Regions from separate parts of the Paenarthrobacter nitroguajacolicus genome, predicted to be linked through region 1. Evidence: riboswitches for the same ligand, from Rfam matches in the RefSeq annotation. Region 1 holds a riboswitch; each other region holds the start of a gene.
What was found. Region 1 has a riboswitch for thiamine pyrophosphate ahead of thiD (bifunctional hydroxymethylpyrimidine kinase/phosphomethylpyrimidine kinase). Riboswitches for the same ligand answer to the same signal wherever they lie in the genome.
Positions count from the first base shown of each region.

Region 1 (9,773 bases):
GCAGCTGCAGCAGCAACAATGTTCACTACGCGACGGCCGCGGCGAGTACCAAACTCAACCGCACCGGCCTGCAGTGCGAACAGGGTGTCGTCGCCACCGCGACCGACGCCTGCACCGGGGTGGAAGTGGGTTCCACGCTGGCGAACGATGATCTCGCCAGCGGAAACTACCTGACCACCGAAACGCTTGACGCCCAGGTACTGAGCGTTGGAGTCACGACCGTTGCGAGTGGAACTCGCGCCTTTTTTGTGTGCCATGTGAAATGCCTGCCTCTAAATTTCTGGGGAAACTGAAAAACCTGAACAGCGGGTAACGAAAGTTACGCGATGCTGGTGATCTTGATCTTGGTCAGTTCCTGACGGTGACCCTGACGCTTCCGGTAGCCGGTCTTGTTCTTGAACTTCTGGATGACGATCTTCGGACCACGGAGGTCCTCGAGGATCTCAGCCGTGACCTTGACGTTGGCCAGTTCCGCAGCTGCGGAGGTGACCTTCTCGCCGTCAACCAGGAGCAATGCGGGCAGCTCAAGCGTGCTACCGGCTCCACCGGGGACGCGGTTCAGCGTTACGTAGTCTCCAACGGAAACTTTTTCTTGGCGGCCGCCTGCGCGGACAATCGCGTACACCACTTGGGTACTCACTTCTCTCGACGTTTATTACAAAATTTGCGTGCGGAACCTTGAACCGGAATCAGCCCTGGTTCGCGCTGTGCCTCAACGCCGTGGACTTCTAAATCGAAGTCCGCGAGTCATCCCATGAACAATTCCAAGGGGCATAACCCAAGTGTTGGCGTAAGCACCGAAGATCAAGATTACGCTAGTTTGACCTTCAGCTGCAAATGAGGCCGGGTCCGGAGGCTACCTCGTGACTTGCATCACCAGTTGTAACGGACTCTCCCGGCACCGTGCCCATACAGCCTACAGGGTTTGAGCGAGATTAACGCGATCCGGCCAGCGACGCGCGGACGTGTCGCCGCAATTGGCCTCAAGTGCGTGCCCGGAAAGCTACTGAGCGCGCGTGAACGAAGCCTGGGCAAACAGCCTGGGAGCATCGAAAAACGCCGTCTCGTAGCGGCAGGACTGAGTGAAAGCATCCATCATCGCAGTCCGCTCCGTGCCAGAAGCCACGACGGCCGCGACAGCAGTGAAGTTGATCGCTTTCCGTGTTGCCGCCGCGAAATCCTCGTCGGCATAGGTCTTCAACCAGTCCGCATATGCGTGGTCCGCAGGCGCGCCGGCGTCTACGTATGCCGTATGAAGCTGCTGACCCACCTCCGCGTACAACCAATAACAGGGCAGGATCGCCGCCAGTACCACGGCGTAGCTGCCGGCGGCGGATTTTGCCAGTAAATGGTCCACGTAGGACTTGGTAACCGGTCCGGTTGCCGTGGAGGCTTCCCGCGTGCTCAACCAGTTCCTGTGCAACTCCGATTCAACCTCCAGGCACTGCTGTGATGCCTTTGCCCAGAACAGTTGTTCTTCCTCCGTGGGCGCCAAGGCGCCCGCACGTGCCAGGACCCTCGAGTACCCATTGAGATAGATGGCGTCCTGGGCAAGGTAGTAATTGAAGTCACGTTCCGGCAGCTCGCCGGATTGAAGTCCTTGAATAAACGGGAGCTCGTAAATCGCTTCGAGTTCCGGGACGGCTTCGTTCCACATCGCCGCAGCGAAAGTGCCCGGCGTGGATGCCTGCTGGAAGTGGTGGAAGTGGTTCACGGGCCCGTTGCCTTGACCCACGTGCAGGCTGTCAGAGGCCTGCAATGCCCCTAGCAACCACGGCTTGACTTCCCGCAATGAAACTTCCCAGTCACAGGTTCGTGCCTGGACTGTGGCCAAGGCGGAAGACAGGGAGCACCCGGTACCGTGGCTGTTCCGCGTTGCAACCCGGGGACCTGCCACTTCGATCACGTCCTGGGACAGCAGCCCGCTCGTGTTCACCAGCGCATCCGGGCACTCCGATCCTGGCAGGTGGCCACCCTTGACCAGGACCGTGTTTCCGTACTCCGCTGCCAGCCGTTTGCCCTGGTCCAGCGCCGAAGCCCAGTCAGTTGCTTCGGGCTCCCCCAGCAACATGGCCAGTTCAGGAAGGTTCGGCGTAATGAGGTGGGCCAAAGGCAGCAGCGAACGCAATGCCTTCTCAGCAGACTCCCGCAGCAGCCGGTCACCGCTGGTGGCCACCATCACCGGATCAAGGACCACGACGGCGGGACCCACCTCTTCGAGCCAGCCCCGGACCTCGTTGATGACGGCTGCGTCGCCGAGCATTCCGATCTTGACGGCGTCAATGGTGATGTCGGCACTAATGGCTTCCAGTTGCTGACGCAAGAAGTGCGCGGGAGGGACGTGGACGGCACTGACCTCCCTGGTGTTTTGCGCGGTGAGGGCCGTGATGGCAGCCATGCCATACCCGCCGAAAGCGGCGATGCTCTTCAGGTCCGCCTGTATTCCGGCGCCACCTGAAGGGTCCGAGCCGGCAATACTCAGAATGCGCGGGGTTGGGCGGCCCGAAGCCGTAGCGTCGAGGGGGTACACCGATGAATATGATGATGCAGTCATGAGGACATCCCTTCGCCGGTGCTAACCGGACAGGTTCAACGGGTTTGGATCTCAGCCTGGCCCAACGCCCGGCACCCCGTGTCAGTCCCCAAGCGTAGCCGGGAAGCAACGCGCCGCGGGAACCGGGCCACACCGACGCCCGGATGTGACTCTGAACGCAGCCTGTGCGTGGCTTGCAGAGCGGAAGCAAAAGGACCCCGCACTACCCGCCGTTTGGCAGATAGCGCAGGGCCCTCTTCAACTTATTCGTCGCGATTAGAGCTCGGAAGCAGGAACTCCAACGCCAAGGATGATGGGCTCATCCTTGGGTGCCTTCTTGGTCGGTTCCACAGGCGCCTTGGCCTCGTGGGCCGAACCCCGGGTGGCCGACGCTGTCGCCTCATGGTGTTCAACGCTGGTTTCATTGGCCGCGCCCTGGGCCCTGCTGGCACTCCGGTTACGGCGACCACGACGACCACGCGAGGCTGAAACAGCCTCGGGATCTTCCTCGGCAGTCCGTGCCGGAGAAGCAGCCTTCGGGGCTGAAACCGGAGCGGCTTCTTGCTCGGGTGCCGGAGCCGCACCGAGGTGCGAAAACGCTTCGGCCAGCAGATCCAGGCTCATGGCAGGCTTGGCTGCCTGCGGTTCCTCGTGGTGCTCAACGAACGGCAAGGCAACTTCTTCCCCGCCGAAGCGCAGCACGGGAGTAGATCTTGCTTCCTGGACTGCTGCTTCCCTGTTTGCGGCATCGCGGGCTGAAGTCCCTGCTTCGCCGCTGCCTGCTTCACTACTGGCGGCGGTGCCGGCTGTAGGGCTTGCGTCCGGCTCGTGCCGGCCTGCCGCCCGCGCTTCCTCCTCTGCACGGTGAACTTCGTCGTCGTGCAGGTGTGCGGCGTGCGCTGCAGCGGCAATCGTCGCCAGGGCGGCCCTGGTTGCCTCGGCTTTGGCTATCCGGGCAGGATCCTGCGGTTCAGCCGTGGTGGATGCTGCGACCGGGGCGGACGTGGTGGTGTGGACCTGCGCGGGAGCTTCGGCAACAGCCGGTCCCCCGCCCTTGCCGCGGCGGCGTTTGCGTTCGGTCCGCGCAGCAGGCTGCTGCGCTTCCGTATGCGGGCGGTGATGTTCAGCAGCCACCACGTTGGCGCGTCGGTGCTCAACGGGCTCGTCGTGCGTGACGACACCTCGGCCAGCGCAGTGCTCGCACTGCTCACCGAAGACCTCAAGGAGGCCGGTACCCATGCGCTTGCGCGTCATCTGGACCAGGCCCAGCGACGTTACTTCGGCCACCTGGTGCTTGGTGCGGTCCCGGCCGAGGCACTCCACCATGCGGCGGAGGACGAGGTCGCGGTTGGATTCAAGGACCATGTCAATGAAGTCAATGACGATAATGCCGCCGATATCGCGCAGACGAAGCTGGCGAACAACTTCTTCGGCCGCTTCCAGGTTGTTCTTGGTGACGGTTTCTTCAAGGTTTCCGCCACTGCCGGTGAACTTGCCGGTGTTGACGTCCACCACAGTCATGGCCTCGGTGCGGTCGATGACCAACGAACCGCCGGACGGCAGGAAGACCTTCCGCTCCAGGGCCTTGTGGATCTGCTCATCGATGCGCCAGGCCGCGAAGATGTCCTGGTCCTTGGTCCACTTTTCGAGGCGGCCCACCAGATCAGGGGCAACGTATGTCACGTAAGCCTCGATGGTGTCCCAGGCGTCGTCGCCGGAGACGATCAGTTTGGAGAAGTCCTCGTTGAAGACGTCACGGACCACCTTGATGGTGAGGTCAGGTTCGCCGTAGAGCAGTTCCGGAGCCAGGACCTTGGTGGACGAGGCCTGTCCTTCGATGCCTTCCCACTGCGCACGCAGACGGTTGATGTCGTGGGTGAGCTCTTCCTCCGAAGCGCCCTCGGCTGCTGTGCGAACAATGACACCGGCGTTTTCCGGCAGGCGGTCCTTCAGGATGCGCTTGAGGCGGTTGCGCTCGACGTCGGGCAGCTTGCGTGAGATGCCGGTCATGGAACCACCGGGTACGTACACCAGGTAGCGGCCCGGCAGGGAGATCTGGCTGGTAAGGCGGGCACCCTTGTGTCCCACGGGGTCTTTGGTGACCTGGACCAGGACGGAGTCGCCGGACTTCAGGGCGTTCTCGATCCGGCGCGGCTGGCCTTCAAGGTTGACTGCGTCCCAGTTGACTTCACCGGCGTACAGGACGGCGTTACGGCCCCGTCCGATGTCCACGAACGCAGCTTCCATGGACGGCAGCACGTTCTGGACCTTGCCCAAGTACACGTTGCCGATCAGGGAGTCCTGCTGGGTCTTGGACACGAAGTGCTCAGCAAGCACACCGTCTTCCAGGACACCAATCTGTATTCTGTCGTCGCGCTGGCGGACGATCATCTGGCGGTCCACCGACTCGCGGCGGGCAAGGAACTCAGCCTCGGTGATGACCTGGCGGCGGCGTCCGGTTTCACGGGACTCGCGTCGGCGCTGCTTCTTGGCCTCCAGCCTCGTGGAGCCCTTGACGCCGGTAACACGGTTGGAGGGTGCTGTTTCCGTGATGGGGCGCGGCGCGCGGACACGGGTGACGGTGTTGGGCGGATCATCATCCGAGCCGCCGGTCAGTTCAAGATCCTGGTCTCCACGGCGGCGACGACGCCTGCGCCGAGACGTGACACCTTCTTCGAGGGCTTCTACTACCGGCGCTTCCTCGTCCTCGGACTCGGTGCCGTCCTCGGTCTCGTTCTCGTCCCGCTCGGTTCCACGGCGGCCACGGCGGCCTCGGCTCCTGCGACGCCGGCGACTACCTGCATCTTCCAGCTCGCCTTCAGCGGTAGTTTCGGTTTCTTCTTCGGGCTCCTCAGCCTTCTCCTCCACCGCGGCGACGCGGGGAACTGTGGTGAGGTCCGGGGCCTGGAAGATCATGGAGGTGATGGAAACCGGCTCCATGAACAGGGAGGTGGATGTTGCAGGGGCAGCTTCGTCCGCGGTGGCGTCCGCTTCCGGGTTTTGGGCAGCAACATCGGTGGCTACCTCAGCGACCGGTACTTCCGGCTGGGAGCCATTTTCCGGCGTCGTGGTTTCCTGCGCGGCTTCCGCGGCAACCGGTGCCTCTACGGCTTCAGTTTTGGGCTTGGTAGCACGACGACGGCGGACCGGCTTTTCGGGGGCCGGCTCAGCGGCCGCTTCGGGCGTGGCTTCGGCAGCTGCCGGGGCGGCAGCGGCGTCTTCGACCACAGCAGTGGCGTCGTCGCCCAAACCGGGCAGGGTTTCGGCGGGCTCTGCCTTCTTGCGGGAACGCGTGCGACGCACTGGTGCTGCGGCGGCGGCCTCAGGGGCGGCTTCCGAGGCGGGGGCCTCGGCCGCAGGTGCCTCTACGTCAGCGGCGACTTTGGGCGCTGCCTTGCGCCGGGTCCGGGTGGCTTTCTTGGGCGCTTCCGCGGCTTCCGCGGGAGCTGCCTCGTCATTAACGGCTACAACCTGGTCATTATCCATATGTGGCAACACTCCTGCCCCAGCGACGCCGCCACATCCGGCGCCCAGTGGAGCAAATATTGTCAAAACCCGCAGGCGTTGACAGAAGTCGGCAGTATGCCTTCCGGTTCGCACCAGCATTGGGGTGCGGCAGCCCTGGAAGGCCGGCGGCTTTATTCTGAAACCCGTTGTTCTGCTGCCACAACCAGGTGCCGTCCATTGACATGGCGGGCCTACCGAGGATCACACGATCCGGGCATGCCCAGCTCATACTGGCGGTCTTGGGAACAAAGTCACCGGACCGGAATTCGAATGTGGATCGACTCCCGGCCATGTTCATTCTCTCACACCCCTGCACATTCCCAGGGTAGGTCGCTGTGTCGTGGAGCTCCGTGCACAAGCTGGGGCCGGCGCCCAGCCTTCGGAGTTACAATCCTCCCAAGAGCCCTTCCCGGCTTGCCGGGCCATTTGTCGAAAAGGATCACATCCGCGATGCCAAGCACCGCCAGGGAAAACCTGGCCAACAAATCCACAAGCCATGTGGAGGACATATCCACCCAGCAGGATTCCCTCCCGAATACGGTCCGTGACAAGCCTTTCGCGTGGCTGCTGTTGATCACCGGCGTCGTTGGCTGGCTGGCTTCCGGAATCCTGGTGCTGGAGAAACTTGAGGTCCTCAAGGATCCCAACCACGTGACAGTGTGCGATGTAAATCCGTTTGTCTCCTGCGGTGAAGTGATGCAGACACCGCAAAGCTCGGTTTTCGGCTTTCCCAACATGTTCATCGGCATCGTTGCTTTCGCTGTCATCATCACTACAGCCATGGGCATTCTCGCGGGAGCCAGGTATTCACGGGGCTACTGGCTGGGCCTGCAAACCGGTGTGACCCTTGGTTTCGCGTTCGTTGTGTGGCTATGGTCGCAGGCACTCTACGTCATTCACGTGCTGTGCCCGTTCTGCATGGTGGTGTGGGCCGCCATGATCCCCCTGTTTGTCTGGGTAACCATCCGCAACGTCACCAGCGGGGTCATCAAGGCGCCGCCGGCACTGGTCAAGCTTTTGTCCGGATCGGGATGGATCATCGTTGCCCTGCTGTACATCGCCGTGATCGCCACGATCTTCTTCTCGTTCATCCACCTCTTCGTGGCGTCCACAGCGTAGAACCACCACTCGCGAGATAACAGTTAAGGCCAATGTTCACGAAGAACATTGGCCTTAACTGTTATCTCGGCGGGGGTGTTTAGCCCTCGAACCAGATCTTGATCTCACGCTCTGCGGAGTCGACTGAATCTGAGCCGTGAACGAGGTTCTGCTGGACTGCCAGGCCCCAGTCGCGGCCGAAGTCGCCGCGGATGGTGCCCGGTGCCGCCGTCGTCGGATCCGTTGTTCCGGCCAGCGAGCGGAAGCCTTCGATCACGCGGTGGCCTTCGAAGACTGCAGCGATAACCGGTCCGCTGAGCATGAACTCAACCAGCGGCTCGTAGAACGGCTTGCCAACGTGTTCCTCGTAGTGCTGCTCGAGCAGCTCGCGGGTCGCGTTGACTTTCTTCAACTCCGCCAGGGTGTAGCCCTTGGCTTCGATCCGGGCGAGGATGCTTCCACCCAGGTTGCGGGCGACGCCGTCGGGCTTGACCAGGACAAGTGTCCGTTCAATGCTCACAGTTGCTCCAATGTGGTTGTTCGGTGGTTTTCCCAGCCAGTTTACGGGGTTTGCGGGCCAGTCTGGTCACCGTGGGCTGCATCCCATTCCGCCTGCTCGCGGTCGCGCTGGGCCACCTCGCGGTCAATCCGCATACCGGCCCTGATCCCGTACCACCAGCAGATGGCAAACAGGATCCCCACAATGAACATGGTGGGCTCGGCGAAGCCCGTCAGGATCAGCACAAGCTGCAGTGCCCAGCCAACCCCGATGCCCCATGGCTTGGACAGTACGGCGCACGCCAACACCAGCACCACCGTCAGTGCGATGCCGACCCCAAGAATGATGCCGGGGTCAACTTCTCCACGCCTCAGGCCGAAGACTGCCAACGTGCCGAAGAACGCGACGAAGGCTTCAAGCAGGAGCACGGTAGAAGCGAACATCACCTTGGTGGATCGGCGCTTCCTGGGCATGCCGGGCCGCCATTCACGCTGCGCCTTGGTCATTTTCGCCATGCTAGGCACTCGCCTTTCCAAGCAGGATCCGCGCCTCGGCCACCACAGTGATGGAACCCGTTACCAGGACACCGCCTGCCAGGTCATCGTTGGATTCGGCGCGCTCCACAGCCCATTCCAGGGCGTCGTCCAACTTCTCCGCGATGTGGACGTTGTCCTCGCCGAAGCCGAGGTCGACGGCGAGTTCGGCCAGTTCCGCTGCCGGAACGGCGCGCGCCGAGTTGGATTGGGTGAAGCAGAATTCCTCGGCCAGGCCACCCAGTGATTCCTTGAGGGTCTTGAGGATCTCCTCGGCGTCTTTCTCCCGAAGAACGCCAACCACAACCACCAGCTTGCTGAAGCTGAAGGCCTCCTGGATGGCTTCTGACGAGACGCGGATGCCGTCCGGGTTGTGTGCAGCATCCACCACAACTGTGGGCGCAGTGCGCACAACTTCGAGCCGGCCGGGCGAAGTCACGTTGCCAAAGGCTTCTTTGAGCACCTCGGCATCGAGCTCTTTCTCTCCCCCACCGAAGAACGCTTCCAAAGCCGCGACGGCTACGGCGGCGTTTTCGGCTTGGTGGGCACCATGCAGTGGCAGCAGCAGGTCCTCGTAGCGGCCGGCGAGACCCTGAATGGTCAGGACCTGGCCGCCCACAGCGACGCTGCGGGACTCGACACCGAATTCGACGCCCTCAAAACGGAACGGCACGTCAACTTCACGGGCTTTCTCCAACAGGACCTGCGCAGCGTCAACGGGTTGAGCTGCACTGACCAGGAAGCCGCCCGGTTTGATGATGCCGGATTTCTCGTAGGCGATGTCCTCGGTGGTGTCACCCAGAAGATCCGTGTGGTCCAGCGAAATCGGTGTGATGACTGAGACTTGGCCATCGCCAACGTTGGTGGCATCGGTGATGCCTCCCAAGCCGACTTCCATGACGGCAACATCAACAGGCTGATCAGCGAACACCGCGAAGCCAAGAATAGTCAGGCACTCGAAGTAGGTCAGTCGCGGCTGGTCTTCGGCAACGAGCTCGCTGTCCACGATCTCCAGGTAGGGGCGGATTTCGTCCCAGATACGCACGAACGTCGCATCCGGTACAGGCTCTCCGTCAATGCTGATGCGCTCAGTCACCTTGGACAGGTGCGGGCTGGTGTAACGGCCCGTGCTCAGGCCGTGGGCACGCAGTCCGGCCTCGATCATGCGTGCCGTGGACGTTTTGCCGTTGGTGCCGGTGATGTGGATGATCGGGAAGGCCTTGTTCGGCTCCCCCAGCACATCCATCGCCCGGAACAACGGAGCCAGGCGAGGTTCCATCTTGTTTTCCGGGGCACGGCCCAGAAGTTCGGCGTAGACACTTTCAACCGAGAATTCGTCAGTCATGGATCAGGCCCCTGCCTTTGCGACGGTGACCTGCGGTTCGTCGACACTGGCCAACAGAACCTCCAGTTCCAACGTCAGAGTTTCGGTCTTGACGAGTTCCGAGTTGGCTTCCAGGGCGTCAACCACATCCTGTGCGGCCTCCACGGAAGTGCGGATGCGGTCGCTCACGTTCAGTCCTGCGTCCTTGCGCGCCTGCTGGATGGCGCGGACCATGTCGCGGGCCAGCCCCTCGGCTGCAAGTTCAGGAGTGACCTCGGT
Region 1 covers NZ_CP073234.1:2,720,924-2,730,696, forward strand. Annotated here, with positions in the region: gene rpmA (50S ribosomal protein L27) at 1-257, opposite strand, end outside; gene rplU (50S ribosomal protein L21) at 320-628, opposite strand; gene thiD (bifunctional hydroxymethylpyrimidine kinase/phosphomethylpyrimidine kinase) at 1,004-2,554, opposite strand; TPP riboswitch at 2,545-2,643, opposite strand; gene KCX59_RS12940 (Rne/Rng family ribonuclease) at 2,810-6,019, opposite strand; gene KCX59_RS12945 (vitamin K epoxide reductase family protein) at 6,491-7,159, shown strand; gene ndk (nucleoside-diphosphate kinase) at 7,239-7,658, opposite strand; gene KCX59_RS12955 (DUF4233 domain-containing protein) at 7,700-8,152, opposite strand; gene KCX59_RS12960 (bifunctional folylpolyglutamate synthase/dihydrofolate synthase) at 8,154-9,515, opposite strand; gene ileS (isoleucine--tRNA ligase) at 9,519-9,773, opposite strand, start outside.

Region 2 (9,773 bases), 430 kb from region 1:
CCCGCTCCTTTGCCACACACACCGGCCCGGACGTTACCCGGCACCTCTTCGCTGTGAGCGCCGGACTGGATTCAGCCGTAGTGGGTGAGCGTGAAATCGCCGGCCAGGTCCGCCGTGCATTGATCACCGCCCAGCAGGAAGGCACCGCCAGCTCCGGCCTCGTGCGTCTCTTCCAGGCAGCATCCAAGACCGCCAAGGATGTAGGCGCGCAGACTGCCCTCGGCTCGCGTGGTCTTTCGATCGTGTCTGTCGCGTTGGACCTGGCCACCGACCTCGCCGAGAACGACGATTGGTCCACCAAGAAAGTGGTGGTCTTCGGAACCGGGGCCTACGCCGGCGCCACCATGTCGCTGCTCCGTGAGCGTGGCTGCACGGATGTTTCCGTCTATTCTTCTTCCGGCCGCGCCGAAGGTTTCGTCGCGACACGCGGTGGAACAGCACTCGACGCCGACACCCTTCCCGCTGCTGTTGCCGCAGCTGACGTCATGATCGGCTGCAGCGGTTCCGACAACCGGGTGGAGGCCGCGGACCTTGCCCGTGTCCGGGCAACTTCGGGCAAACCCTTGATCGCAATCGACCTCGCCCTCACCCATGATTTCGACCCCGCAGTAGGCGAACTCGACGGCGTTGAACTCCTGACGCTCGAATCCGTTCGGCTCGCGGCCCCCCAGGAACAGGCAGAGTCACTCTCGCAGGCCAGCGCAATCGTCAACGGTGCCGCTACCTCATTCGAGTCAGAACGCGAAGCCCGCTCCGTGGACACCGCCATCGTGGCGCTCCGCCGCCACACCATGAACGTCCTGGATGCGGAAATGGAAAAAGTCCGCGCCCGTCACGGCTGTACTGCCGCTGCCGAAGAGGTGGAGTTCGCTTTGCGCCGGATGGTCAAGCAGCTCCTGCACATCCCCACCGTCCGGGCGCGTGAACTCGCGGCAAACGGCCAGCAGGACGACTACGTTGCCGCGCTCGAGGCGCTCTACGGCATCCAGGTGGAACAGCCCCGGGCCGTTGCCCCGTCCGCTGAGTGCCCGGTTGACCACGAGCAACTCCGCTCCGAAAGCGCCTAGCCGCCAGATTGCCGCCCGCCGGTTGGCTGTGCCCAGTTAGCTGGGCGCCCAGCTCTGTCCAGTAAGCCCACCTCTCCGTCTAGTAAACGGGCTTCTGCGGCTCCACATCCCGCACCCAGGCGAGAATACCGCCGTCGAGATGGCTAATGCGGGTGTAACCCGCCTTTTGTGCCGCTTCCAGGACCGCAGCCGAGCGCGTCCCCGCCTTGCAGTGGAACACTATGTCTTTGTCCTGCGGCAGCTCTACCCACGCCTCGCCGGAGAGAATGCGGCCCTGCGGAATGAGCCGCGAGCCATCGATGCTGACGATGCTGTGCTCGCCGGACTCACGGACATCCACGAGTTCGAAATCCCGCTCCCCCAGCTCCCGTTCGGCAAGCATCCCGGCGAGGTCCTTGGCGGTAACAGTGTGAGCCTGGTCCGTGGCGGCCGGTGGCGTCACGCCGCAGAAGGCTTCGTAGTCGGTCAGCTCAGTGATGGGTTCGGCTTCCGGATCCTTGGAGACCTTGATCTCGCGCCAGCTGCCGCCAAGGGCATCGAAGAGCGCCACACGGCCGAGCAAGGAACGTCCGACGCCGGTGATCAGCTTCACGGCCTCAGTCACCATGAGCGATCCAACCGCTGCGCACAGCATGCCGAACACCCCGCCCTCGCCACAGGACGGCACAGACCCCGCGGGAGGCGCTTCAGGGTAGAGATCCCTGTATGTGGGCCCGTGTTCGGCCCAGAAGACGCTCACTTGGCCGTCAAAACGGAAGATGGAGCCCCAGACATAAGGCTTACCGAGGATGGCAGCGGCGTCGTTCACGAGGTATCGCGTGGCGAAGTTGTCGGCGCCGTCCAGGATGAGGTCATATTGCGCAAACAGCTCCAGCGCGTTTGAAGAGTCGAGCCGGATGTCATGCAGGACCACGTTGACCAAGGGGTTGAGCTCTGCAATGGCATTGCGCGCGGATTCGATCTTGGGCGTACCCACGTCCTTCACACCATGGATGACCTGTCGCTGCAGGTTGCTGAGGTCCACCACGTCGTCGTCCACAATGCCAAGAGTGCCCACGCCTGCGGCGGCCAGGTAAAGCAGAGCCGGGGACCCGAGGCCTCCGGCGCCGATGACGAGGACTCTGGCATTCTTAAGCCTGCGTTGGCCCAGGGCGCCAATTTCGGGAATGATGAGATGCCGGGAGTACCGCTCCACCTCGGCCGGAGTGAGTTCGGCGGCAGGTTCGACGAGTGGCGGCAGGACAGCGGGCGCAGCAGTGTGGGCAGCAACAATTGAGGCCATACCCCAATGTATGCCTGCAGATGCCGCGCGGTCATATTACCCCCCGGTAGAGTAGTCATAACTGCAAAGGAAAGGCGGCAGACTGTGGCTGACGGCACACGGGCAAACGATGGAGCACCGGCCAAGCTGGAACGGGCAGGTACAACGCGTTCACCAAGGTTGCCGCGGGACGAGCGCCGCGCCCAGTTGCTGAACGCGGCATTGGAAGTTTTCGTCTCCAACGGTTTCCACGGCGCGGCCATGGACGAAATCGCGGAAGCCGCACATGTGAGTAAACCAGTGCTTTACCAGCACTTCCCGTCCAAGCGCGAGCTTTATATGGCTCTCTTGGACAGCCACCTGGCAACCTTGACGCAGCTGATGCTCGACGCCTTGAACTCCACCACGGACAACAAGGAACGCGTCAAGGCCGTCATGCGCGCCTACTACAGGTTCATCGCCGACGACGACCAAGCCCACCGCCTGGTGTTCGAGTCCGACCTCATCAACGACCCCGACGTCAGTTCGCGTTTGGAGACTTTCAACAAAACGTTCGCGGACGCCGTGGCCCACGTGATTGCGGAGGACACCAAGCTGCCCCCGCTTGAAGCGCAGCTGCTTGGGCGTGGTTTGGCCGGAATGGCGCAGGTCAGCGCCCGGTATTGGCTTGAAACGGATGGAAACCTGGACCTCGATGTGGCCAGCGATCTGATCTATCGTTTAGCTTGGCGCGGAATCAGTCGTTTCCCCAAAGAGTCCTAGGCTACAAATAGAGGACTGACTTAACCCTTGATTGGCTTGGAGGCCTTGCTGTGGAAGTAAAGATCGGCATTCAGAATGTTGGCCGTGAGATCGTGCTCGAATCCTCTTTGGATGCCGATGCTGTTGCCAAGATCGTGGCCGAGGCCGTGACCAAGGGCTCCGAACTTCGCCTTACGGACGAGAAGGGCCGCCAGATCATCGTTCCGGGCAACGTCCTGGGCTACGTGGAGATCGGCGCCGAGGAAGTCCGCCGCGTAGGCTTCGGGGCCCTCTAGCCCAATCACCCGTCTCGTCGTCCGCTAAGGAGTTTTCATGCTTTCTCTCGTCGTGGTGGTTTTGGCCACCATTGCCACCGGATTCATCGTGTGGGCCAACGACAAGCGGCACGGCAAATACGGGATCGCGCTGCCTGCCGGCGTCTCAGCAGCTGTCGGCACCCTGAGCTGGATCGCATTCATCAGCGCCGGATTGGGCTACCAGCCGGGCGCCACATGGATTCCTTGGGTTCTGCCCATTGTGCTCGGGACTGCCGCGGCGGTTGCCGTGGTGCTCTTCCTGGGCCGGACCCGAACGAAACACGACACTGCGGCGCTCACCAAGGCCCTGCGGCTTTAATGCCTTAAGCCCGCGAGATGGCAGTTAACACCAATGGTCAAGCTTGGGATTGGTGTTAACTGCCATCTCGGCTCTTTACGACGCCGGATACCGCTCAGGCTGCGCAGCTGCGCCTACCTTTGCGGCCGCTTCGCTCACAGCGGTGGCAGCGGCAACGTCACGTTTGGTCACTTGGCCGCCCGCATCGTGGGACACGTAGCGGAGAAAAACCCTGTTGTAGCGCCACTCCAGATCCGGATGATGATTTTGGTCCTCGGCGATCTCTCCAACCGCGGCGATGAGCGCTAGCGCGTCCGCCGCCGTCGAGGTTTTATATACACTCACCAGGCCACCCTGGTACTTCCAGTCCGGAAGGTCACCGAGGGCATCATTGATGGCTGCTTCAGTCAGTTGGTCTTCCGTGCCTGCCATGACTGCTCCTTCATCAGAGGAACTCTGCCCGGCCCTCCATCGCCGAGGATGCGAGCGCGTGCTCCCGCCGCGGGATCCGGCCCGCCTGCTTGGCCAGCCTACCGGCGATCACAGCGTGTTTGAAGGCCTCGCCCATCTGCACCGGGTTCTGCGCCCGCGTTACGGCGGTGGCAAGCAGGACGGCGTCGCAGCCCAGTTCCATGGCAAGGGCAGCATCGGAGGCCGTCCCGATCCCTGCATCCAGGACCACGGGTACGGAGGCCCGGGACACGATGAGCTCAATGTTGTGCGGATTCAGGATGCCAAGGCCCGTCCCGATGGGCGATCCCAAGGGCATCACGGCTGTTGCACCCAGGTTCTCGAGCCTGAGCGCGAGTACGGGATCGTCATTGGTGTAAGCGAATACCTTGAAGCCTCGGTTCACCAGCTGCTCCGTTGCATCCACCAGTTCCACGGCGTCTGGAAGGAGCGTGTGTTCGTCCGCGATGACTTCCAGCTTCACCCAATCGGTCTCAAGTGCTTCCCGGGCCAGTTCAGCAGTCATCACGGCGTCCTTGGCCGTGAAACATCCAGCAGTATTGGGCAGCACGCGGATGTCATGGTCCACCAGCAGCTGGAACAGCGAGCCCGTTTCGGCGGGCGAATAGCGACGCATCGCCACTGTGGTGAGCTCCGTCCCTGAAGAGAGGAGCGCTGCTCCCAAGCCGTCGAGGCTCGGCGCGCCTCCGGTACCCATGATGAGGCGGGAACCGAACTCGACGCCGTCGATCACCAGTGCGTCGGTGCGAACGTCAACGTTTGCTGTTGTCATGATTAGCCTCCCTGGACTGCTGTTACGAGTTCGAGTTCGTCTCCGTCGGAGAGCGCTGTCACGGCCCATTGGCTGCGCGGCACCACCTCGGAATTGCGTGCGACGGCGACTCCCAGCTTGCCGCCGTCGGCCGCTTGTCCGCGAGGGTCCAAGGCGCGACCGGTGACGGCGGTGACGAGGGTACTGACGGATGCGTCGTCAGAGACTGCGTGGTCGGTTCCGTTCACTTTGATGTTCATGCTGTTTCCTTGGTGGTGGTTCGGGCTGCTGGTGTAAGTGCTCGGGCAACAGGGGCGTTGCCCGCGAAACGATGGGGCAGGAAGGGGGCCCACCGGGAGTCCGAGGAGCCTTTGAGGAGTTCCCCCACGATCTTGGCGGCCACCGGAGTCAGGAGGACTCCGTGGCGGAAGAATCCTGTGGCAATCACCAGGCCGTCGATGTCGCCGTTGGAAGCACCGACCCGTCCGAGCAGTGGAGCGTTGTCCGGAGTTCCGGGCCGGGCGCGGGCGGTTGCTTCAAGGAGTTCCAGTTCAGCCACTGCAGGGACCAATACTTGGGCGTCCCTCAGCAATTGGTAAACGCCACCCGACGAGACCGCGTTGGAAGAGGCTGACAACCCGTCTTCGCGTTGCGTGGCTCCAATCACCACAGTTCCGTCGTCCCGGGGCACGATGTAAACCGGCACCCCGCGAACCATCCCGCGAATCGTTGATGTGACCAAGGGCCGCAGGTGATCGGGGACGCGAAGCCGGAGGATGTCCCCGTAGACCGGCCTTACGGGAAGCCTGAGGCCTTCAGGAAGACCGGAGAGTTGGGACGCCCCGAGCCCGTTGGCCACCACCGTTTCTCCGGCGTGAACGGTGACTCCTGAGTCCAGCGCCACGCCTGTGACACGCCCGCCTTCCCACAGCAAACCGCGCGCCCTGGAAGCAATGGCGAATCCGTCATCGGCTCCCGACACCCAGGAACTGTCATTGGGCGAATGGGCTGCCAGTCCTGCCAGGAGGCATGCCGCGAGTCTCCTTGGATCGACTTGGTGGTCGGCAGGTATATCGAAAGCACAGGAGATCTGCGGGCTGAGGAGCGGCTCCCGTTGCCTCGCGTCCCGCAGAGCGATAGGTTCGACTTCCAGGCCAGCCGCAAGCTGGACCGACCTTAAGTCTGCGAGCGCCCGGCGGTCGGCTGCGTCGGCACCCACGGCGAGGGTCGGCGTCGTGCGATATCCGTTGTCCTCTGCGCCTTGATGCAGGCCGTCCACGAAGGAGGGCCAGAGCTGGGAAGACTCAAGCATTAACTCAAGAAGGTCTTCTTCCTGGTAATGGAGTTCGCTGACGGGTGCAAGCATGCCTGCCGCTGCGAAGGACGCGCCGGAAGCGGGAGCGGGGTCGATCAGCGCAACTGAACGGCCCAATCGCCGGGCTTCGTGAGCGATGCCGAGGCCGATGACGCCGCCACCAATGACGGCAACGTCTGCCTGGAGGCGGGTACGGCGGGAATCTGCCATTCGTTTCCTTCCCTACGCCGGTACTAGCCGGATCAGGTCAAGCGGTCGGCGCTGAAGCCCTCTCAGCCGGACAGTCATATGACGAATGTCGCGGCTCCCGCAGTACGAGCCCAGTTTAGAGGAACTACTCTGGTTCCCATGACTCAGCCTGACGCTCTTGCCTCCGCCCGTCTTTACCTGTGCACCGATGCCCGTAAGCAGCAGGGCGATTTTGAGGACTTTGTGGACGCCGCTTTCGAAGGCGGCGTGGACATCATCCAACTCCGCGACAAGACGCTGGAAGCTGCCGAGGAACTGGAGATGTTGGCCGTCCTGCGGAGCGTCGCACAACGGCACGGACGGCTTTGGGCGGTCAACGACCGGGCCGATGTTGCCAGCATTTCCGGGGCTCCCGTGTTCCACATCGGGCAAAAGGACCTGCCCCTGACTGCAGCCCGGACCCTCCTGCCGAACGCCACCGGCATAGGCCTCTCCACCCACACAACCGAACAAATCGATGCCGCTGTCGCCACCTCCCAAGGGCCCCTGGGACTGGACTATTTCTGCGTGGGTCCGGTCTGGGCAACACCCACCAAACCAGGTCGCGCTGCTGTCGGTTTGGACCTGGTCACATATGCCGCAGAAGCGGTCAAGCGCTCGGGCGACGGTGTGACCCTCCCCTGGTTCGCCATTGGTGGCATCGATCTCAGCAACGTTGAACAGGTTGTGAAAGCGGGCGCCAGCCGGATCGTGGTGGTCCGCGCCATCACAGCGGCACCGGACCCGACGGCGGCGGCCAAGTCGCTGCTGGAAGCCTTGGATTCCGTCTAGGGAAGCCGGAGGTTCCGTGCGATCCGCGGGCTAGGCGGTCAGGCCGAGGCCAGTCATCCGGCGGGCGTGCTTTTCGGCGAGCTCCGTCGTCAGCCTTTTCGCCGCGGCACGCGCGTCCCCGCCGCTTTTCAGCATCGGCCCCAGCAGGGGGTGTTCCATGCCCACGCGTTGCGCCTGCGTCAGCGCTTCCCCCACCAAGCGGCGGCCCCACAGCGCCAATCGCGAAGCGAGGCGCGGGTCATCTGCCAAGGCCCGCCTGAGCAGGACGCGAAGGACTTCCGTGGCCTGATCGGGTGAAGCAACGCGCTCAACGAAATGCTGCGTTGTCGGGTCGAGGAACATCGAGACAGCCCTATAGAAATCCGATGACACAGTATCGATGACATAGGCCTTCATCACGGATTCGAACCAGTCCCCCGGCTTGGTGCGCTCGTGGAAGTGATCGAAGGAGCGCTGAAACGGCAGCATGGCACGTTCGGGATCCAGACCCATCTCCGACAGGCGGTCGTTGAGGAGGGCGAAGTTTCCGTAGGCCCCCACTGCGATCTTCGCGAGCACGGACCTGTCGTGAAGCGTGGGTGCATAGCGGGAATCCAAGGAGAGCCGCCCGAAGGCGGACAGTTCGCCATACGCCATGGCTCCAAGCAACTCCGCTGAGAGTTGCCCGGCATAGGCTGCGGCGTCCGGGGAAGTGCCCATGATCCAAGACTATCGGCCCATTTCGGGCTAACCTGATTTTCGTGTCACATCATCGGATTGCGCCCAACGTCGACGACTCGTCGGACCAGCTCGCCTCGGCCCTCGCCGCCCTAAGGACGGAGCTGGAACTCCCCGGCGAATACCCGGCAGAAGCTGTGGAGGAGGCACGGGAAGCGGTGGAGGCCCTTGAGCTGCCGGCCCAGGACCTGCGGGATATTCCTTTTGTGACCATCGACCCCGCGACGTCCACCGACCTGGACCAGGCTCTGTTCATTGAAAGGGCCGGTGATGGGTACAAGGTCCTCTATGCCATCGCCGATGTGCCTTCCTTCGTGGCTCCCGGCGGCGCGCTTGATACCGAAACGCGTCAACGCGGGCAGACGTTCTACGCCCCTGACGGGCGGATCCCGCTGCATCCGGAGGTCATCAGTGAGAACGCGGGAAGCCTGCTGGCCGACCAGGATTGCAGCGCGTTCGTTTGGGATTTCGACCTGGACGGGAAAGCTGAAATTTTGGCCGTCACCGTTGCCCGTGCGACTGTGCGCAGCAGGGCAAAGCTGAGCTACAAGGGCGCACAACAACAGATCGACGACGGTACTGCCCCGCCGGTTCTCCAGCTACTCAAAGAAGTGGGACTGAAGCGCGTTGAACTGGAACGTCAACGCGGCGGCGCAAGCCTCAACATGCCGGAACAGGAAATAGTCCAGGCGACTGACGGCGGCGGGTACAGAATCGCAGCGGCACCGTCCCTGCCGGTTGAGGATTGGAACGCGCAGATCTCCCTCATGACCGGCATGGCCGCCGCGCAGATGATGCTCGATGGAAAAGTGGGCATCCTGCGCACCATGCCCGCACCTGATGATCGGTCACTGCTCCATTTCAAGCGGCAGACCACTGCCCTCGGCAAACCCTGGGACGGAGAGGTCAGCTACGGCGAATACCTGCGGACCCTGGATGCATCCGATCCCAAACAGCTTGCCATCCTGCATTCGGCCGGAACGTTGTTCCGCGGTGCAGGCTACACGCCCTTTGACGGTGATGTTCCGGCCAATGTGATCCAGGCAGCTATCGGGGCTCCCTATGCCCACACCACAGCACCCTTGCGGCGCCTCATTGATCGCTTTGTCCTGGTGATTTGCGAAGCCCTCAGCAATAACCAGGACATTCCGGCATGGGCGCGGGAAGCCCTCCCGTCGTTACCCGAGATCATGGCATCCTCGGATCAGTTGGCCGGACGCCTCGAGCGGGCGGCTTTGGACACAGTGGAAGCGGCGCTCGTTGCCAACCACATCGGCCAGGAATTCGAGGCTGTTGTCATTTCCGGGTCCAAACCCTCCAACGGAGCCGCCCGTGGAAACGGAAACGGCAACGGACCCTTTGGCGTCGTGCAAATCGCAGAACCCGCTGTCACGGCCCGCTGCGACGGAGAAATGGAGTCCGGAACCAAGGTTCGGGTGCGCCTGCTGAAGGCTGATATCGCCAGCCGGGAGATCCGGTTCCAGTTGCTGCCCTGAAGCCGCTCATCCGGCGATCCGGGCTTTCCGGCCCCCAGAGGATAGACTGGGCTTGTAGTAATGGATGCCCGGTCGTTGATTCAGTTAATTTTTGAACTCAACAAGCCCGCCCCTACGCGATCTTGAGATGTACCAACTGGTCACCAGTGCCAGTACTTAGATAGCCCGCGATCGGCTTCCACTGGACTTGCTTGCGCGCCCGTTCGTGCTCCGGTACGGCTCCGCCGCCGCCGTTGAGCATGCAGCGCCAATGCCCAAATGAATAAGGAAACTCCCTGTGAGTGAATTGCATACCCACGAAGTCCTGACGGACTCCACC
Region 2 covers NZ_CP073234.1:3,149,437-3,159,209, forward strand. Annotated here, with positions in the region: gene KCX59_RS14865 (glutamyl-tRNA reductase) at 1-1,067, shown strand, start outside; gene moeB (molybdopterin-synthase adenylyltransferase MoeB) at 1,147-2,349, opposite strand; gene KCX59_RS14875 (TetR/AcrR family transcriptional regulator) at 2,356-3,090, shown strand; gene KCX59_RS14880 (DUF3107 domain-containing protein) at 3,141-3,365, shown strand; gene KCX59_RS14885 (hypothetical protein) at 3,403-3,705, shown strand; gene KCX59_RS14890 (4a-hydroxytetrahydrobiopterin dehydratase) at 3,781-4,116, opposite strand; gene KCX59_RS14895 (thiazole synthase) at 4,130-4,927, opposite strand; gene thiS (sulfur carrier protein ThiS) at 4,930-5,166, opposite strand; gene thiO (glycine oxidase ThiO) at 5,163-6,431, opposite strand; TPP riboswitch at 6,424-6,542, opposite strand; gene thiE (thiamine phosphate synthase) at 6,570-7,241, shown strand; gene KCX59_RS14915 (ferritin-like fold-containing protein) at 7,272-7,940, opposite strand; gene KCX59_RS14920 (RNB domain-containing ribonuclease) at 7,982-9,454, shown strand; gene KCX59_RS14925 (DEAD/DEAH box helicase) at 9,732-9,773, shown strand, end outside.
Region 2: another riboswitch for thiamine pyrophosphate. It lies ahead of thiO (glycine oxidase ThiO); the one in region 1 lies ahead of thiD (bifunctional hydroxymethylpyrimidine kinase/phosphomethylpyrimidine kinase).

Region 3 (9,773 bases), 1.4 Mb from region 1:
GACGCACCGGCGTCGACCGTGACTCCCGCGACGGCGCCACCTTGGCCGTGGCGAAGAAGTTTACCGACGTGAGCCGCGATGCGTGGCTGGTTGCCGGCCGTACCCTGGCCCCCGAACGGCGCTCGATCATCTTCGAAGTAGTGACCAGACTGATCTTCCACTCCATGATCGTGTTCTCCATTTATCTTCTCCTCGCCGGGCACAACCTGCCGGGCGGCGGCTTTGCCGGCGGCCTCACCGCCGGGCTCGCACTGACAATCCGCTACCTGGCCGGTGGGCGGTTCGAGTTGAGCGAGGCAGCCACCGTCAGCGCGGGGACCCTTTTGGGGACAGGACTGGCGACGGCGGCCGCTTCCGGTGTGGTGCCGCTCTTCCTGGGCGGACAGGTGTTCCAGAGCGCCATTATCGAGTTCTGGCTACCGGTCTTCGGTGACGTCAAGTTCGTTACTTCCACCATTTTCGACATTGGCGTTTACGTCGTGGTGGTGGGGCTGGCGCTCGATGTCCTTCGGAGCCTCGGTGCCGAGATCGACGAACACTTTGAAGGCAAGGGTGCCCCGCTGGCTGAGGAAGATGCCGCCGGGCATGCCGACCTCGCCGAGGAAGCCGCCGAATCCGCTGCATCCGGGAAGGGCAACGCATGAGCATCAACCTAACCCTGCTGATCGTCATGGGCGTCCTGTACGCGTGCGGGATCTATTTGATCCTGGAACGCAGCCTGACGCGCGTGCTGTTGGGTTTGATGCTGCTGGCAAATGCCACCAACATCCTGATCCTGAGCACGGGAGGGTACGCAGGCCTTGCCCCCTTGTTCGATAAGGAAACGAACCCGGAAACGTACAACGATCCTTTGCCCCAGGCCCTGATCCTGACGTCGATCGTCATTTCGTTCGCTGTCACCGCCTTTATGCTCGGCATCATCTACCGCACATGGGTACTGGCTCGCCAGGATGAAATCCAGGACGACCTCGAAGACGTCCGCGTGGCCAAGACTCCGAGCTTCGATGCGGAGGATGACGCCATCGTCCCGCTGGAAACGTCCGAATTCGCCATCACCCCGGCCAGCCCTGCAAATAAGGACAGGCCCGACGCGACCGAAACCCCCAACACGGCTTCGAACCAGGAAGGAGGCAGCGCGTGAATCTCGCAAACCTGTCGCCGCTAGCTGTCCTCCTACCGATCCTTGGCGCTGCCCTGGCATTCCTGCTGATCCGGCACCACAGCGCACAGCGGGTAGTGAGCATTGGCATCCTGAGCGCGACCCTCCTCCTCGAATGCCTGCTCCTGGTCTCCGTGTGGGACGGCGGCACAACGTCCGTCACGCTGGGCGGATGGCTGCCGCCGTGGGGCGTGGTCCTCGTGGTGGACCAGTTCTCTTCGCTGATGCTGGTGGTTTCCACTGTGGTCAGCCTGGCAGTGCTCATCTACGCGACCGGCCAGGGCATGGCCGACGGCGACCAGGAAGCACCGGTCTCGATCTTCCACCCCACCTACCTGATCCTGGTGGCGGGCGTGTCCAATGCGTTCCTGACCGGTGACCTCTTCAACCTCTACGTCGGTTTCGAAATCCTCCTGACGGCCAGTTACGTCCTCATGACACTGGGCGGAACCGGACCGCGCATCCGGGCGGGCGTCACCTACGTTGTGGTTTCCGTGGTGTCGTCCGTGCTGTTCCTCATCGCCATCGCCATGATCTACGGTGCCACCGGAACCATCACCATGGCGGACCTGGCCATCAAACTTGCCGAACTGGATCAGGGCACCCAGAACCTTCTGCACGTGATGCTGTTGGTGGCGTTCGGCATCAAGGCAGCAGTCTTCCCTTTGTCGTTCTGGCTTCCAGACTCTTATCCGACGGCGCCCGCTCCAGTCACCGCCGTGTTCGCCGGGTTGTTGACCAAAGTGGGCGTATACGCCATGGTCCGCACGGAAACACTGCTGTTCCCCGGGGATACCCTCAACGTCCCGCTGATGGTGGTGGCGCTACTCACCATGATTGTCGGAATTCTGGGCGCCTTGGCCCAGAGCGACATCAAACGTCTCCTGTCCTTCACGCTTGTTAGCCACATCGGCTACATGGTGTTTGGCCTCGCCATGAGTTCCGTGGCCGGGTTGGGTGCTGCGGTTTTCTACGTTGCGCACCACATCACCGTGCAGACCAGCCTTTTCCTGGTCACAGGTCTCATAGAGCGGCGCGGCGGCAGCTCGTCCATTGACCGTTTGGGTGGCCTTGCGAAGCTCTCGCCATTGCTTGCGTTGCTGTTCTTTGTTCCGGCCATGAACCTTGCGGGCATTCCGCCGTTCTCCGGCTTCCTCGGAAAGCTGGGGCTGCTGCAGGCCGGCGTGGAGTTGGGGACACCCTTGGCAATCGTGCTGGTGGTGGGTGGCGTTGTCACCAGCCTCCTGACGTTGCTGGCCATCGCGCGTGTCTGGAACAGGGCGTTCTGGCGCAAACCCGAGGACGCAGAGTACCCGGACCCTGTGCTGATGACCCCCGGCAATGTGGGCGTCCTGCCCCGCACCATGGTTGGCTCCACGGCGGGTCTGGTGGTGTTCGGGGTGGCGCTCACTGTATTCGCAGGGCCGCTCTTCAAAGTTGCTGACGGTTCCGCCGGGATCATGCTGGACCGCTCAGCGTACATCCACTCGGTCCTGGGCGATTCCGTTGAGGTGCCGCCGTTGGCACAAACAGACGAACCGCGGACGGGCGAAGCACCGTCAGTTGAGACACAGCCGGGTGATGCCAAGTGAGCCGCAAACCCATCTCCTTCCGCACGGAGTTGCCGCTCCTCGTCTGGTTGGTCATCGTCTGGGGCGCGCTCTGGCGGGACTTCAGCCCGGGCAACCTGTTGTTTGGTGCCCTGATCGCCGTGCTGGTGGCCAAACTGTTCTACCTCCCGCCCGTGGAGCTCAGTGGCAGGTTCAACATTCTGCGCGCTATTCCCTTCGCCCTGATGTTCCTCGGCAAAGTGGTGGCAGCGAGCTTCCTGGTTCTGTACCTGGCTGTAGCCAAAGGACCCACGGTGCGTAGCGCCGTCGTCGCCGTTCCGTTGCGGAGCCATTCAGACCTGATGGTGACAGCTACCGGGCACGTGATCTCGCTGATCCCGGGTTCACTGGTGGTGGAAGTGGACCGCTCAACGTCCACGCTGTACTTGCACGCGCTCAACATTTATGAGGAAGCGGACATCGACAAGATCCGCGAGGAAACCCAAGTCATTGAGGCGAGATTGATCCGCATCATGGGCACGCGCGAAGAAGTCGCAGCCCTCAATGCAGAACAGCGCCCGGGAATGGAAGGGGCAACGCTATGAAGGAATTCGTTCTCGTGGCAACGGCTGTGATCCTTAGCCTCGCCGCGGCAGGGGCAATTGTCCGGATCGCTATCGGTCCGTCCTTGCTGGATAGGGTTCTGGCATCGGATGTCTTGCTGGCGATCCTGGGTGCCGCCCTGGCAATCGACATGGCAATGAACAAGCACCTGAACAACTTGATGCTGCTGGTGGCCCTCGCGGTGATCGGGTTCATTGGCTCGGTGACCGTGGCCCGGTTCGTAGCCGAACGGAGGGAGCAGAGCAATGAATCCTGATGCCACCGGCTTGGATTTTGTGATCGACGCCGTCACTGCACTGTTCCTGGTGGTGGGCGCACTGATGTCCCTCGGCGCTGCTATTGGCTTGTTGAGATTTCCGGACCTCATGAGCCGCATGCACGCGGCCACCAAGCCGCAGGTTTTGGGTCTGTTCCTCATGCTGGCTGCGATCGGCCTCCAGATGCGGACCTGGTGGGTATGGCCAGTCCTTCTGGTGGCGTGGATTTTCCAGCTCCTGACGGCCCCGGTTTCCGCTCACATGGTGGGCCGCTCCGCCTACCGCACCAAGCACGGGCATCGCGAAATGCTCACCAAGGATGAACTTGAAGCGGTTGTGCAGCGGGCGGCCGCGGGGCAAGAGCCCGGGAACCAGCGCTAGCAGCAGCGGAAACAACGAACGCCGGGACTACCCTCATGGGTGATCCCGGCGTTGTGTAGTGGTGCGGTTGCCTAGACGATGTCGTGGGTCTTGGCGAAGCGTGCAATGGCGCGCTGCGTGCCCCTGCTCGCCAGGACCTGGATGAGTGTGCTGACGAAGGCTGAAATCAGCGCGAAAGTCAGGGCCGAGCGAAGACTCGATTCCATGTCGTCGTTGCCCAAGGGTGGTTTGTTGCCCGTGGCCTTTTCCCACCCTTTGTTGACAAGTTTGGTACCTACGAAGCCTGCTCCGAGACTTACTCCGGCGCCGATCAGCTTGAAGAAGAGGTTCATGCTCCCAGCCTAACCGGCTCCAGCTCGTTCCAAGCGCTAGCGGCGGTTTTCCCGCTCCTTGAGGAACGCAGCCATGGAGCCGACAGGTGCCAGAACCGGAACAACATCGTGTTCGGCCGACCAAAGAGCATCCACGGTGGCGAACCCGGCGATTTGTTTGAGCAGGTAATACGTGGGCGGCATCAGTTTCAGGGTGCCCGCGGCCTCCGCCGCAAGAATGTCCGCTACCGGCATCCACAGTGATTGCCAGGCCTCCGTGGTCTGGTGCCGCGGTTCGGCCCCCGGGGAGGGCTTGGCAACATAAAAGTAGGTGTCGAATCGCTTGGGCATGTCTGTCGGTGTGATCCAGTTGGCCCACGGGCGGAGGTCAGAGGCGTCGATGCTGAGCCCGGCTTCCTCCTTGACTTCACGGATTGCGGCGGAAAGCACCGTTCCGGCGTTCTTCGTGGCTTCGCCCGCGCCACTGCAGATGGAGCTCTGCTGCCAGTCCGCCGCGTGGCGTTGAAGCAGGTCCGAGGGGTAGTCCCAGCCGGACTCGTCCGCGGCATCCACCCGTCCACCGGGGAAGACCACCATGCCGGCGGCGAAGTCCATGGTGCTCACCCTGTGCTGGACAAAGGCTTCGAGTCCGCCCGGGGAGTCACGGAGGAGGATGACGCTCGCGGCCAGGCGCGGCTGGGGCACTTCTGTGGGAAGGGGGAGGTCTTGCTGGGGAAGGTCAGTCATGAAGGTGCCCCTTTGCCGCGGTGGATTCTGCTGGTTCATTCTCTCAGGTCTCGTTGTGGGGCCCGGTGTGCAGGGAATGGTGTGGGGGAAGGGTGCAGAGTGGGCCTCGCAACGCACCCCCGTCTTGTTGTGGGGCCCGGTGTGCAGGGAATGGTGTGGGGGATGGGTGCAGAGCGGGCCTCGCAACGCACCCCCGTCTTGTTGTGGGGCCTGGTGTGCAGGGAATGGTGTGGGGTAAGCGTGCTGAGTGGGCCTCGCAACGCACCCCCGGAAGCCCTCGCAACGCACCTCCGGAAGCCCTCGCAACGCACCCCCGGAAGCCCTGGAACGCACCACCACTGCCGATTGTGACCGCCTGCCGGCAACAGACCAACACCCGCCACAGACTCAGGTGTAAACTGAACCAGCCCATCAGGGCAGATTTGATAACGACAGGGGAGCGCCGCCGTCGGACTCTGCAGAGATGCAGGAGACGCGAGGGCGCTGAGAGTGCGGACAGCCGCAGACCCTCGAACCTGATCCGGTTAGTACCGGCGCAAGGGAGTCGAGCTTCTCAGAGTGTCCGGATCCGGGCGGCGCAGGCCAGCCGGATTCCGGGGAGCACTTTCCCCTCCTGTAACCTCAGGAGGCAGAAAATGACCACGGTAAACGTGAAGAAGACCAGTTATAACTGGCGTGTTGTAGACATCGTTGTGGCGGCCTTGATCGCCATCGCGGGCGGCGTGATCTTCTGGGCATGGTCCCAAGGCGCCGCACTGGTATCCATCCCCATGAACGCGACGTATCCGCCTCTCACCGGCCTGATTGCCGGCGGCTGGATGATCCCCGCGGTCCTGGGCATGCTCATTATCCGCAAGCCGGGTGCAGCCCTGTTCTGCGAAACTGTTGCCGCCACCGGTGAGCTCATCATGGGTTCGCAGTACGGCACCACCGTGCTCATCTCCGGCGTTCTGCAGGGCCTGGGCGCGGAACTCATCTTTGCCGCCTTCCGGTACAAGAAGTTCAACCTGCCCACTGCCCTCCTCGCCGGTGCGGGCGCGGGCCTCTTCTGCGGCCTGAACGACTCCTTCCTCCCGTGGGGTTGGAACATCGCCTATGAAGCCGTCGACAAGCTGGCCTACATCACCTTCACCTCAATTTCCGGCGCAATCATCGCGGGCGCACTCTCATGGGTGGCGACACGCGGCCTGGCCAAGACCGGCGTGCTGAGTTCCTTCGCCTCGCGCAAGGCCGCTTCGGAGCCCGTCTTCAGCTGATGTCGGCCACGCAAAGCGGCACGGTGAGGCCTGCCGCCATCTCAGCCGAGGGCTGGGGTTGGCGGCATGCCGGCCGTGCCCAAGCTGCCATTCAGGGCCTCGACCTTCGGATCGAACCCGGGGAGCGCGTACTGCTGCTTGGACCTTCGGGTGCCGGCAAATCCACGCTCCTGCATGCCCTCGCCGGGGTGCTGGGGGATGAGGAAGACGACTCGGATGAGACCGGCTCCCTGCTGATCGATGGCGCCGCGCCCCGCGAGCAGCGAGGACGCGCGGGACTGATGCAGCAGGACCCCGAGACGCAGGTGGTTTTGTCGAGGGTCGGCGACGACGTTGCCTTCGGTGCGGAGAACCTTGCCGTGCCGCGGGACGAGATTTGGTCCCGTGTCCATGAAGCGCTCGACGACGTCGGGTTGCGTACCGCCGCCGGCGGAGGTCTGGCGTTGGATCACCCGACGGCGGCGCTCTCCGGCGGTCAGAAGCAGCGCCTTGCGCTTGCGGGCATTTTGGCGATGCGGCCCGGGCTGATCCTGTTGGACGAACCAACGGCCAACCTGGATCCTGCAGGGGTGCTGGAGGTCCGTGATGCTGTTGGGCGATGCCTGGACAAGACCGGCGCCACGCTGGTTGTGGTGGAACACCGCGTGTCCGTGTGGAAAGACCTGGTGGACAGGATTGTGGTCCTGCAGCCAGGGTCCAGCACGGCCGCAGGGACCGGGAATGCTGCCGGCGGCGTCCTCTTGGACGGCCCTCCCGACCAGGTCCTTTCCGAGGCCCGCACCCTGCTGATGTCGGCTGGCGTCTGGGTGCCGGGGTACGTTCCGGCAACCCGCACCCGCCATAAAGAACCGGACGCCGCGCAGCTTCTCCTCGCAGCCCAGGACCTTGCTGTTTCCCGACTAAAGCCACGGCGCAAAGGTTTCAAAACCATCCCGCCCGTTCCCGTGCAAACGGACATCAGTGCGCAGGTCCGGGCAGGCCAAGCCCTGACCATTACGGGTCCCAATGGTGCCGGAAAGTCCACGTTCGCGCTCACATTGGCAGGTCTTTTGGCGCCCGTGGACGGCAAAGTGAGTGCCGCCGTCGAACTTTCCGAGCGTGCGGGCATTGATCCGTTCAAGTGGAAAGCAGACCAGCTGATTTCCCGCATCGGGACGGTGTTCCAGGAGCCGGAACATCAGTTCGTCACGGGCAAGGTCCTGGATGAGTTGATGTTTGGTCCGAAGCATCTGGGCCACGGCCAGGAGCGCGTGGACGAGTTGCTGGAACGGTTGCGGCTCACCCATCTCGTCGACGCCAATCCGTATACGTTATCCGGCGGGGAAAAGCGCCGGCTCTCGGTGGCCACGGTGCTGGCCGCGCACCCCAAAGTCCTTGTTCTGGACGAGCCAACGTTTGGCCAGGACGCGAATACCTGGGCCGAGCTGGCGTCGTTCCTTTCCGAGTTGCTGGACGCCGGAACCGCGGTGGTCTCCGTAACCCACGATCAGGAATTCAGTGCTGTACTCGGCGGAACCGAACTACGGCTCGGCCCGATACCGCAAGGCAGAGCAACGCATCAGGAAGCGGGTGAAGCGTGAGGGATGCACTGAACATCCGCGGCAACCACGCCCTGCTGACTCGCGCCAACCCTTTGGCGAAGTTCGTGTCGGTCTTCCTGATTTCCCTGGTGCTGGCCTTGTCCATCGACTGGGTCTCTGCGTCGACGGCGCTCCTTGCGGAACTGGCTCTCTTCCCGCTTGCCGGCCTCACCATCAGGCTTTTGTGGCAGCGGGCCTGGCCCCTGATCATTGCGGCAGCGATCGGCGGCTGGAGCACTGCAATAGTGGCGGCGGACAGCGGCGCTGTACTGCTCGACGTCGGACTCTGGTCCATCAGCGAAGGTTCCCTGGAGCTGGGGCTCGGTTTCATGCTGCGCGGTTTGGCGATCGCGTTGCCGGCGATCCTGCTGATGACCTGCACCGACCCCACCGACCTGGCAGATGCGCTGGCGCAGAAGGCCAAGCTGCCGCACCGCTTTGTCCTCGGATCGTTAGCTGCGATGAGGCTTGTAGGGCTCATGGCGGAGGAATGGCAAACCATAGGAATGGCCCGCCGCGCCCGCGGAGTCGGTTCCCAAGGCAGCCCCTTCCAGCGGTTGAAGGCCACGCTCGGCCAGAGTTTCGGTCTGTTGGTTCAGGCGGTTCGTCGGGCATCCCGACTGGCCGTGACCATGGAAGCGCGCGGCTTCGGCGGCGGGCCACGGACGTGGGCACGCGAATCCACGTACTCACTGCTGGACGTGTGGGTGGTCCTTGGCGGATTGGTCATCGCAGCCGGTGCAGTGCTGGCGGCTGTGGGTGCGGAAACCTGGAGTTTCGTCTGGCGCTAGCGGGCCCGCTGCTCCTGGATCTCATCAAAGCCCGCCCGCGTCAGGAACCCTAGCTGGGCCTCCTTCTCCGCCAACTGAATGATGGGTCCCAGCTCGAAGCACGTCGCTTCCAGACGACGAAGGGCCTTGGCATTGCGGGAGTCCGGCTCCACCACAATCCGGTCCTTGCCCGGCAGGGAGAACATGTACTTGATCAAGGACGTGCCCAGCCGCGGGGTGAAATGCGGAATGGGCCGAGTAGCCGGGGCCAGCAGCAGGTGCATGCCGATGTCTTCCTCGCGGGCGGGGTAGGCCTCGCCGACGGGATCGTGCAGCGGCTCGTACGTCTGGAAGAGGGCCAAAGGCTCCCCGTCCAGGATGGCCAGGAACGCGTGGTGGGTTTCCAGGGAGTCAAGGAACTCGTAGATCCCCAGGACTTCTTCGCGGGAGTTCTCCGTCATTCCCCAGAACTTTGCCCGGGGCTGGGTCACCCATTCGAAGATGAGGTCGATGTCCTCGATGGGTACTAACGGAACAATGCGGAGCGCACCCCAGCCTTCCAGGTCTTCGGAGTAGACGGTGGTGCGGACGGAAAAGTCCTGGGTGGTGGTGGTCATGGTTTCCTTCGGGCCGTGGGTCGGGCTGATGTCGGGACTGATGCGGGAACAGGAATGAGTCAGGGCGTGTCGTTGGTCAGAAGCGACCAGTCAGTGACCACCGGGGTGAGTTCCCCGGCTGTCCAGAGCGGGAGTTGGTCGGCGAAGTGCATGTGACCGGGCACGCCGGAGGCGCCGAATGGCACGATCCAGCGGCTGTTCTGCCGATCGGCCAGGTCCCACACGTAGCGGGCCACGGGCCCGCGGAAGCTACGGTCATCGACGCCGGGGAGGCTCTCGGTGCACAGTACACACCCGGTATCTCCACTGAGGTCGGCAGTGGGTGCCGACGTTGCGAGCGGGCCAGGGAGGACATGCACCGGCAGGAGCTTGTGCCGGTCGCCCCAGGCAGCACCATTCAGCATGGATTCCTCCAACGCGGCGTCTTCGAGCGCCGCGGCAGCTTCCACTCCGACGCTGATGCCGAGCTCGGAGCCACGGACCAGTAGGGTCTCAAGGGCAAAACCGACGCGCGACGCCAC
Region 3 covers NZ_CP073234.1:4,170,372-4,180,144, reverse strand. Annotated here, with positions in the region: gene KCX59_RS19720 (Na+/H+ antiporter subunit A) at 1-644, shown strand, start outside; gene KCX59_RS19715 (Na(+)/H(+) antiporter subunit C) at 641-1,141, shown strand; gene KCX59_RS19710 (Na+/H+ antiporter subunit D) at 1,138-2,751, shown strand; gene KCX59_RS19705 (Na+/H+ antiporter subunit E) at 2,748-3,314, shown strand; gene KCX59_RS19700 (monovalent cation/H+ antiporter complex subunit F) at 3,311-3,589, shown strand; gene mnhG (monovalent cation/H(+) antiporter subunit G) at 3,579-3,971, shown strand; gene KCX59_RS19690 (DUF4235 domain-containing protein) at 4,043-4,303, opposite strand; gene KCX59_RS19685 (NUDIX hydrolase) at 4,340-5,029, opposite strand; TPP riboswitch at 5,453-5,589, shown strand; gene KCX59_RS19680 (ECF transporter S component) at 5,665-6,285, shown strand; gene KCX59_RS19675 (ABC transporter ATP-binding protein) at 6,285-7,865, shown strand; gene KCX59_RS19670 (energy-coupling factor transporter transmembrane component T family protein) at 7,862-8,656, shown strand; gene KCX59_RS19665 (GNAT family N-acetyltransferase) at 8,653-9,252, opposite strand; gene KCX59_RS19660 (penicillin acylase family protein) at 9,312-9,773, opposite strand, start outside.
Region 3: another riboswitch for thiamine pyrophosphate. It lies ahead of KCX59_RS19680 (ECF transporter S component); the one in region 1 lies ahead of thiD (bifunctional hydroxymethylpyrimidine kinase/phosphomethylpyrimidine kinase).